DNA from 4 places in the Streptomyces sp. NPDC046335 genome. Region 4 is predicted to be linked to each of the others. Evidence: riboswitches for the same ligand, from Rfam matches in the RefSeq annotation. Region 4 holds a riboswitch; each other region holds the start of a gene.
The links. Region 4 has a riboswitch for cyclic di-AMP ahead of ACZ6JY_RS13110 (transglycosylase family protein). Riboswitches for the same ligand answer to the same signal wherever they lie in the genome.

Region 1 (2,192 bases), on a different contig from region 4:
TTCAAGGCCACGGGTGATCCGGCCGAGCGGGCCGCCGGGCGCCTGACACTCAACGTCATCCGCGACGAACTCGCCCGGATCGTCGAACAGCGGACGGCCGACGACCCCCACCTCCACTACCTCAGCGGCCGCGACCTCTACGGCGAGAGCGACTACGCCGAGTTCCCGCTGCCCGACGCGATCCACCCCGACGCCGCGGGGCACCGCCGCATCGGAGAGAACTTCGCGCGGCTCGTGTTCGGCGAGGACGGCCCCTTCGCCGTCGAGGGGCAGGGCTGAGCCCCGGACACATGGCGCGCCGGGGCTCAGAGGGGACGAGATGGGGGGTGTGGATCAGTACGGGCCGTTCACGTTGTCGATCGAGCCGTACCGGTCGGCCGCGTAGTTGCAGGCGGCGGTGATGTTGGCGACCGGGTCGTAGCTGTCCAGCGACGTGCCGGGCACGTGGTACGCGGTGAACGTGGGCGCGATGACCTGGAGCAGACCCTTGGACGGGGTGCCGGCGGCAGCGTTGGAGTCCCAGTTGTTGATGGCCAGCGGGTTGCCGGAGGACTCACGCATGACGTTGCGGTGGATGCCCTCGTAGGTGCCGGGGATGCCGTGCTGGGCCAGTATGTCGAGCGACTCCTTGATCCAGCCGTCGAGGTTGTTCGTGTAGGTCTTCTTCGCCGGGGTGGCGGCCGCGGGCTCGGCGGCGGACGCGTTGTCGCGCTCGGAGCGGTCCGCCCGGTCGGCGGCCGGCCTGGGCTCGGCCGTGCCCGCCTTGCCGAGGTTGAGCTTGAGCCCGGGCTTGATCAGGCCGGGGTCGTCACCGAGGACGCCCCGGTTGTTCTTGTACAGGCTCTCCCAGCCGCCGCTCACTGACTGCTCCTCGGCGATCGTGGAGAGGGAGTCACCCGACACGACGACGTAGGTCGTCGAGGCCGCGGCGGGCTTGGCGACCGTGCCGGCCGGCGCCGCGTTGGCAGCGGTGGCACCGAGCACCGGGAGAATGAGCACGGCCCCGCCCGTTCCCGCGACGGCGATGCCTCGGTTGAGCGAGCTGGACTTGGGGCGGCGGTGCTTTCCCTTTGCGGGCATGACGAAATCCTCTCCGTCGCCTGCGAGGTGAGCTGTCGGGTTCGGACGGGAGATGTCCGGTCGCACTGTGAATACGACTTCACCCCTAGCCTTTCCGGAATCCGGATCGGCGGCTTACCTGGGTCCCCCGCTCCTGCCGTGCGTCAGTGGGTGGATGGGTTTCCGGGCAGCGGCAGGATTAGGCGTTCCGCCCGGATTGACGGTGACGTTAGGCGAGAAAGCCCGGGCGGAACAAGTCTCGAATTCGCATACCGAAAGCCCGTGGTCCGTTTCTGATGATCAGAAACCAGGGTCTTTCTTGATCGATAATTCCAACTTTCTTTGCGCAGAACGGGAAGCGCGTTCGGAGAGGCCGGCGGGCGAGATTGTCGGCGTGACTCATTTCACTGAATGAGGAACGGCGTTGAGCGTGGCCCGAACGCGCTGTAATGCGGGCAGGTTTCCTATTCAGTGCGAGTGTGACGAACCTGCCCGCCTCGTACTGAAACGGGACATACTGCGGCGGTCGCTTACTTCGTGAAAGGGGTCATAACGCCCATGACGCGCTCGCGATCGATGAAGGCGGTCAACGCGTCCACGGTTGCGTCGGGCTGCTCTTCGGGAATGAAGTGTCCGGCCTGCGGGATGCAGACGCCGGTCGCGTTCTCCGCCCACGGGCTGAGGGAGGCGGCCATGTCGGGGATCGAGCCATGGGAGCTGGAGATTCCCAGGACCGGGACGGTCAAGTGCCCTTGTTCGAGGGCGTCATGGTTTTTGCGCGCCGATTCCGCGGCCTCGCGGTAGTAGGCGAGAGACGCCGAAAGGCCGCCCTCGGCCGCGATGGCGGCGGCGTAATGGTCGATCTCGACGTCGTCGAAGGTGTCCGGGGACAGGGCTTTGACCTTCAAGAACCAGCCGACGTAGTCATGTTCGCGGCCGGTGAGCAGAGTCTCGGGCAGTTCGGGCACCAGGTGGAAGGCGAAGTGCCAGGTTTTCCAGGCCCGCTCGGGATCCATCGGGATGGAGTCCGGGAGGGTGATTCCGGGAATGCCGGCGTCGAGCAGAGCGACACCATGCAGGCGCTCTTCGTACTTCAGGGCCAGCGAGAAGGCGACCCAGGCCCCGATGTCGTG
Region 2 (2,192 bases), on a different contig from region 4:
GTCCGTGCTCCCGGAGCCCGAGCCCGAGCCTGTGCCGGAGCCCGTACCCGTACCCGTATCCGAGCCGGTGCCGGAGCCCGAGCCGGAGCCCTGGCCGTCCTCCCGCTCCCGCTCCTTCTCCTTCCGCGCCGCCTCCTCGGCCTCGCGCTTGCGCTCCGCCTCGGCGGCCTGTTCGCGGGCCAGCTTCTCGGCCTTGCGCTTGGCCTCCCGCTCCTTCTTGCGCTCGATCGCCGCGAGCCGCGCCTTCTCCTCGGTGGTCAGCTCCGAGAGCAGCTCGCGCGCCTCGCCCAGTTTCTTCTGGACGGTCCGCTTGCTGGTCCGCAGGTTTTCCCGCGAGTCGGTCAGCGTCTCCAGGCTCTTCGCCGCCTTCGTGCGCTGCTTCGTCGCCGCGGCTCGCTGCGTCTCGTAGTCGTCGACGGCCTTCTTCTGCCGCGTGGTCAGCCGGTCCGCCAGGTGGTTCTGGTCGAAATAGCCCTGCGGGTCGTCGGCCAGCAGCATGGTGGCCGTCTCCGAGACGCCTCCGGTGCGGTACTGCGCGGCGGCGAAGGAGCCGAGCTCCTGACGCGCGTCGTTCAGCTTGTCCGTGCGCTTGGCCACATCGTCCAGGACGCGGTCGACCTTCTTGCGCTGCTTCTCGGTCTTCTCCTTGGCCGAGTTGTACTTCTGGGTGGCCACGCCCGCTTGGTGGTAGAGGGCGTCGACCTTCTTCTGGACCTCTTCCAGGCTGGGCTTGGCGGGCGCCGACGGCGCGGCCTGGGCGCTCTGGGAGAGGAGCGCCACGGAGGTGAGGGCGGCCGTGGTGATGCCGACGGCGGGGGCGGTGCGAATTCCGGCTGACCGGGTCCGCGGCTTGCGGTGCGACGCCAAGGGAGGCGACTCCTTCCGTAGGCCGCCTACCGGGTTAGCTGTCGGGTTCGGGCGGGTGGTCCGGAAGGTTGCCCTACGGTTCCGTACTGCGTACGGGACCGATTCACCCCAAGTTCTCGGTGGGTCCCCGGCTCCGAACATGTCGGACTCGGCGGGGGCCGCGCGTTCCCGGCGGGGTTCGCCGGTGGGAATACGAGCGGCCCGCGCAGCACGCTAGCCAACTTGTGTGGCGCCTGTGAAGGTTGATGTTCGATATGCCCGATACATTTTCGTGACTTTACGAGGCCCCGGGCGCGGCCTCGTGACGCGATGGCAGAGGGTGCTCGGTAGTGGACACGCTGTGAGCCAAGGAGTGGGTCGGCGGAACCCGGCGCGGGTTGTCAGTGGGTCCGCCTAGACTCGGGAGGCGATGAGCAGCCTCTTTGACGACAGCTTCCTGGCGGACCTGCAGCCCTCGCGGGCCACGGACGAAGAACCTCCGCCCCCGCCCGAGGACAGCGCTCCGGAGCCCGTTCCGGACGACTTGTTCGACGGGAAGTTCGACGCGCCCATGACCCGGGACACGCACTACCGGGACGGTGCCCCGCGCCCGGTGATCGACCCGGCGGCGCTGCTCGAGGGGCTGAACGAGAACCAGCGCGCGGCCGTCGTGCACGCGGGTGCCCCGCTGCTCATCGTCGCCGGCGCCGGTTCCGGCAAGACCCGTGTGCTGACCCACCGCATCGCGTACCTCCTCGCCGCGCGCGGCGTGCACCCCGGCCAGATCCTCGCGATCACCTTCACGAACAAGGCCGCGGGTGAGATGAGGGAGCGCGTCGAGCAGCTCGTGGGGCCCCGGGCCAACGCGATGTGGGTGTCGACGTTCCACAGCGCCTGCGTCCGCATCCTGCGCCGCGAGTACAAGAAGCTGGGCTTCACGTCCTCCTTCTCGATCTACGACGCGGCGGACTCCAAGCGCTTGATGGCTCTGGTCTGCCGCGACCTCGACCTCGACCCGAAGAAGTTCCCGCCGAAGTCGTTCAGCGCCAAGATCTCCAACCTCAAGAACGAGCTGATCGACGAGGACGACTTCGCGAGCAAGGCCGCCGACGGCTTCGAGAAGACCCTCGCCCAGGCCTATGCCATGTACCAGTCACGCCTGCGCGAGGCGAACGCGCTGGACTTCGACGACCTGATCATGACGACGGTCAACCTCCTGCGCGCCTTCCCGGACGTCGCGGAGCACTACCGCCGCCGCTTCCGCCACGTCATGGTCGACGAGTACCAGGACACGAACCACGCGCAGTACGCCCTCGTGCGTGAGCTGGTCGGCCCCTCCGGGGGCG
Region 3 (2,192 bases), on a different contig from region 4:
CGCTCGCCGCGGAGGGCCTGACCGACGCCGAGCGCGACGTGGCGGTGCAGAACCTGGTGGGCGTCGCCCCGCTCAAGTACGAGATGGCGTCCTCCGTGGCGGCCACGCTCGCCGACCAGGTCGAGCAGAACCTCCCGGACGACTTCCAGGCGCGGCTCTACCGGCAGTTGGCCGCCACCGGCACCGTGGAGGCCACCGCGGCCGTCGTCAGCGCCTTCCCGGAGGACCATCTGGTGACGATCCTCGTGGGCGACGCCGCGCGCATCGAGGAGCCCGTCAGGGCCCTCGGCATCGGCGACGTGAGCGTCGTACCCGGCTGAGCGGCGTCCCCGGCTGAGCGACGGGCAGCGACGCGGCCAGCCAGCAGCCAGCAGCAAGTCAGGACATGTCAGGACCCCGGTGGCCGTTTGGGCTGCCGGGTTCCTCATATGTCCGAATTACTATGGAGGTTGCCTGTCTGCCGTGTGGCGTGCGCTACAAAAGAGGCGTTCTGTTTGTCGTTCGAAAGACGTCACGTTTAGCGTCGGTCCGGCTGTTCGTCACGCAGTACGCCGCAGCCGCGGCACCGGACAGTCATCGCCGAGTCCCCGTACGGCGCGAGCCAGGGGAGCCGGGGACCCACATGTCCCCTGGGGTGAATCGGGAACCTTGCCGCGAGGTGAGGGGCCCGTAGGAGACCTTCCTGCTCCGAACCCGTCAGCTAACCCGGTAGGCGAGAGGGAAGGAAAGGACCAGCCGCTTCATGGCGTTCACCCGTGCCACCGGGAAGCACCGTCGTCCGAGCCGCCTCACGCGCACCACGGCGAATGCCGCGGGCGTCGCCGCGCTCACCACCACCGGTGTCATCGGAGGCCTGGCAGCTCCCGCGCTCGCCGCCGCCGATGACGCGGCCATCGAGCACACCGGACTCACCCAGGCGATCTCCGTCGGCGACACGCTCGCCGAGAGCATCGACGCGCAGGCCGCCGCCCAGCACCAGGCCGCCGAGGAAGCCGCCGCCGCCAAGAAGGCCGAAGAGGCCGCCAAGAAGAAGGCCGCGGAGGAGAAGCGCAAGGCCGAGGCCGAGGCCAAGGCGAAGGCCAAGAAGGAGCGCGAGGAGAAGGAGCGCGCCGCCCGCGAGGCCGAGCGCAAGCGCCTGAACACCTACGTCTCCCCGATCTCCGGTTCCTACGTCTCCACGGGCTACCAGACCGGCGGGGCCATGTGGTCCTCCGGCAGCCACACCGGCGTCGACTTCCACGCCGCCTCCGGAACCCCGGTCCACGCGGTCGGCTCCGGCACCGTGGTCGAGGCCGGCTGGGGCGGTGCCTACGGCAACAACGTGGTCATCAAGATGAACGACGGCACGTACACCCAGTACGGCCACATGTCCTCCCTCGGCGTCACCGTCGGCCAGGCGGTCACCCCCGGACAGCAGATAGGCCTCTCCGGCTCCACGGGCAACTCCAGCGGCCCGCACCTGCACTTCGAGGCCCGCTCCGGCGAGGAGTACGGCTCGGACATCGACCCCGTCGCCTACCTCCGCGCGCACGGCGTCAACGTCTGACCGGCGTCGTCCACGTCGTACCCGACCGGCGCCCCGACGCCGTACCGAAAGCCCCGGCTCACGAAGAGCCGGGGCTTTCGGCGTCTGGCCAAAAGATATCCATGAATTCCGTCCCCCGTCGGAAAACGCGTCGTCCTGCAATAGAGTCACGGAAAGAGCGTCAATCGACCGCGTCGCGCGGGGATCAAGGCGGAGGTCCGGTCATGCGCATTCCCGCGCACTCTGTATGCACGGCGATACGGGACGACATCATTTCCGGCGTCCATGAAAGAGGCGGCCGGCTCACCGAAGACCTCCTCGCGCGCCGCTACGGCGTCTCCCGCGTCCCCGTGCGCGAGGCCCTGCGCACCCTGGAGGCCGAGGGGTTCGTCGTGACGCGCAGGCACGCGGGCGCGTGTGTCGCCGAGCCCACGGAGCAGGAGGCCGCCGACCTCCTGGAGCTTCGCCTGCTGCTCGAACCGCTGGCCGCGGCACGCGCGGCCCGGCGCCGCACCGACGCCCACCTCAAGGTCCTGCGCGGCCTCGTCAGGGTGGGCCAGGAGCGCCGCAGGAAGGGCCAGGGGGAGGATCTGGGCTCGCTGGGCGGCTGGTTCCACGAGACGCTCGCCCAGGCGTCCGGCAACCCGGGGCTGATCGCGCTGCTCAC
Region 4 (2,192 bases):
TCACGACAAGTCCGGCAAGAAGGACAGCGAGGACAGCAAGGACGGCAAGGCCGACGAGGCGGAGCCCGGCGGCAAGGCGGAGAAGGGCGCGCCGGACGGCTCGGACGAGTCCGCGGACGGCGAGAGCACTTCGCCCACGGGCAGGGACGAGGACTCCGCTTCCTCCACCGGCCGGCACCGCGGCGGCAGCGCGCGGGAGAGCGGTTCGGGCGCCGACGGGAGTGCCTCCGGCGACCGTTCGGGCCGGCACGCCTCGCGCGGCCACGAGCGGACGGACAAGCCGGCCGACGGGACGTACACGGTCCGCTCCGGCGACAACCTCTCGGCGATCGCCGACGACCACGGTGTGGACGGCGGTTGGTCCAGGCTCTACACCGAGAACAAGAAGACCGTCGGGGACGACCCGGACCTCATTCTCCCCGGTCAGAGCCTCGATTTGGGCGAAAAATAGGGGTAGTTGACGATGCGTCGGCGGGGTACTTCGCGTCGAATGCCCGTTTTGGCGCGAGTGAGAGATGGGTCTCAGAAGCCCTGATCGTCTTTGAAATTCGGGTGGTCCCCTGTCTACGGTCGTGACCGCTCGCCATTGGTGGGCCCCGCCGGTCGGTACGCCGAATCCTGCCAACGGCCGGACGGGAACAATCGTCGCTTCGAGCGCCGTAGGCAGGAGCGGGGGACCCAAGGTAAGTGCCGGGCCCGGAAGTTCGGCTCCGAACAGGAGCGGGACGTACGGACCGGCTAGGGGTGGAGCCGCACTCGGGAGAGTGCGGCCGGGCAACTTCACTGGCCCGAACCCGACAGCTCACCTCGCAGGCGTCGGTGAGGGGATCAACTCATGCTGTTTTCCAGCAAGGGCAAGCACCGCCGTCCGTCCAAGGCCACCCGTGTCGTCACGCTCGCCGGTGTCACCGGTGCCGCCGTGGCGGCCCCGCTGATGGCCGCCGGTTCGGCCTCGGCCGCCACCGCCTCCGAGTGGGACGCCGTCGCCCAGTGCGAGTCGGGCGGCAACTGGTCCATCAACACCGGCAACGGCTACCAGGGCGGCCTGCAGTTCTCGCCGTCCACCTGGGCCGCGTACGGCGGCACCAAGTACGCGTCCAGCGCCGACAAGGCCTCCAAGGCCCAGCAGATCGAGATCGCCGAGAAGGTCCTCGCGGGCCAGGGCAAGGGTGCCTGGCCGAGCTGTGGTGTCGGCCTCTCCAACGCCTCCGGTGGCGGCGGCGCCCAGCAGCAGGCCCCGCAGCAGCAGACCAAGCCGCAGCCGCAGAAGACGCAGCAGCAGGCCCCGCAGCAGCAGGCCGCCCCGCAGGAGCAGGCCGCGCCGAAGCCGCAGCCCGCGCCGCAGACCCAGACCAAGAAGACCGTCGAGACCCCGACCGGCAAGAAGGTCGAGAAGGGCGACGGCGAGTACAAGGTCAAGACGGGCGACACCCTGTCGAAGATCGCCGAGTCGCACGACGTCAAGGGCGGCTGGCAGAAGGTCTACAAGCTCAACGGCGACATCATCGACAACGCCGACTTCATCTACCCGGGCCAGCAGCTCCACCTGAGCTGACCCGCGCGGCCACGGCCGTGCCTCGGCGGACGCACGGCCGTACCCCCGTCCCCACGGGCTCCCCGCCCCGGTGCGCGTATCCCCCGTACGCACCGGGGCGGGGGTATGTCCGCCCCCGGCCCCCGGCTGGTCGCCCCCGGCTGTTCGCCTTCAGCGAGCTACTGGTCAGTAGAAACGCGGGCTTCCGTCCCGTTTCCCCGGTATTTGGGCGCTCGTGCGTCCCACGGGGCGGGCGGTCGGCTGGCCGAAGGCTCCGGGCCGGTTAGGCTCAGGAGACGCAGGGCCGAAGCGGCCCCGCGTAAACGCGTCACATCCCAGAAGGAGATGCTCGTGCCGTCCATCGACGTCGTCGTAGCCCGGGAAATCCTGGACTCCCGAGGCAACCCCACGGTCGAGGTCGAGGTCGGCCTCGACGACGGCAGCACGGGTCGTGCCGCCGTCCCGTCCGGTGCCTCCACCGGAGCCTTCGAGGCCATCGAACTCCGTGACGGTGACCCCAACCGTTACATGGGCAAGGGCGTGGAGAAGGCCGTCCTCGCCGTCATCGAGCAGATCGGCCCGGAGCTCGTCGGCTACGACGCCACCGAGCAGCGCCTGATCGACCAGGCCATGTTCGACCTGGACGCCACCGACAACA

Region 1: another riboswitch for cyclic di-AMP. It lies ahead of ACZ6JY_RS11710 (transglycosylase SLT domain-containing protein); the one in region 4 lies ahead of ACZ6JY_RS13110 (transglycosylase family protein).
Region 2: another riboswitch for cyclic di-AMP. It lies ahead of ACZ6JY_RS28605 (C40 family peptidase); the one in region 4 lies ahead of ACZ6JY_RS13110 (transglycosylase family protein).
Region 3: another riboswitch for cyclic di-AMP. It lies ahead of ACZ6JY_RS08910 (M23 family metallopeptidase); the one in region 4 lies ahead of ACZ6JY_RS13110 (transglycosylase family protein).

What each region holds. Positions count from the first base shown of each region.
Region 1 is NZ_JBVJFF010000004.1:491,054-493,245, forward strand. It holds gene ACZ6JY_RS11705 (GDSL-type esterase/lipase family protein) at 1-279, shown strand, start outside; gene ACZ6JY_RS11710 (transglycosylase SLT domain-containing protein) at 334-1,080, opposite strand; cyclic di-AMP (ydaO/yuaA leader) riboswitch at 1,085-1,239, opposite strand; gene ACZ6JY_RS11715 (alpha/beta fold hydrolase) at 1,590-2,192, opposite strand, start outside.
Region 2 is NZ_JBVJFF010000012.1:114,824-117,015, reverse strand. It holds gene ACZ6JY_RS28605 (C40 family peptidase) at 1-867, opposite strand, end outside; cyclic di-AMP (ydaO/yuaA leader) riboswitch at 875-1,031, opposite strand; gene ACZ6JY_RS28600 (ATP-dependent DNA helicase) at 1,277-2,192, shown strand, end outside.
Region 3 is NZ_JBVJFF010000003.1:506,661-508,852, reverse strand. It holds gene ACZ6JY_RS08915 (M16 family metallopeptidase) at 1-320, shown strand, start outside; cyclic di-AMP (ydaO/yuaA leader) riboswitch at 568-730, shown strand; gene ACZ6JY_RS08910 (M23 family metallopeptidase) at 743-1,546, shown strand; gene ACZ6JY_RS08905 (GntR family transcriptional regulator) at 1,750-2,192, shown strand, end outside.
Region 4 is NZ_JBVJFF010000005.1:148,868-151,059, reverse strand. It holds gene ACZ6JY_RS13115 (transglycosylase family protein) at 1-451, shown strand, start outside; cyclic di-AMP (ydaO/yuaA leader) riboswitch at 646-831, shown strand; gene ACZ6JY_RS13110 (transglycosylase family protein) at 836-1,555, shown strand; gene eno (phosphopyruvate hydratase) at 1,886-2,192, shown strand, end outside.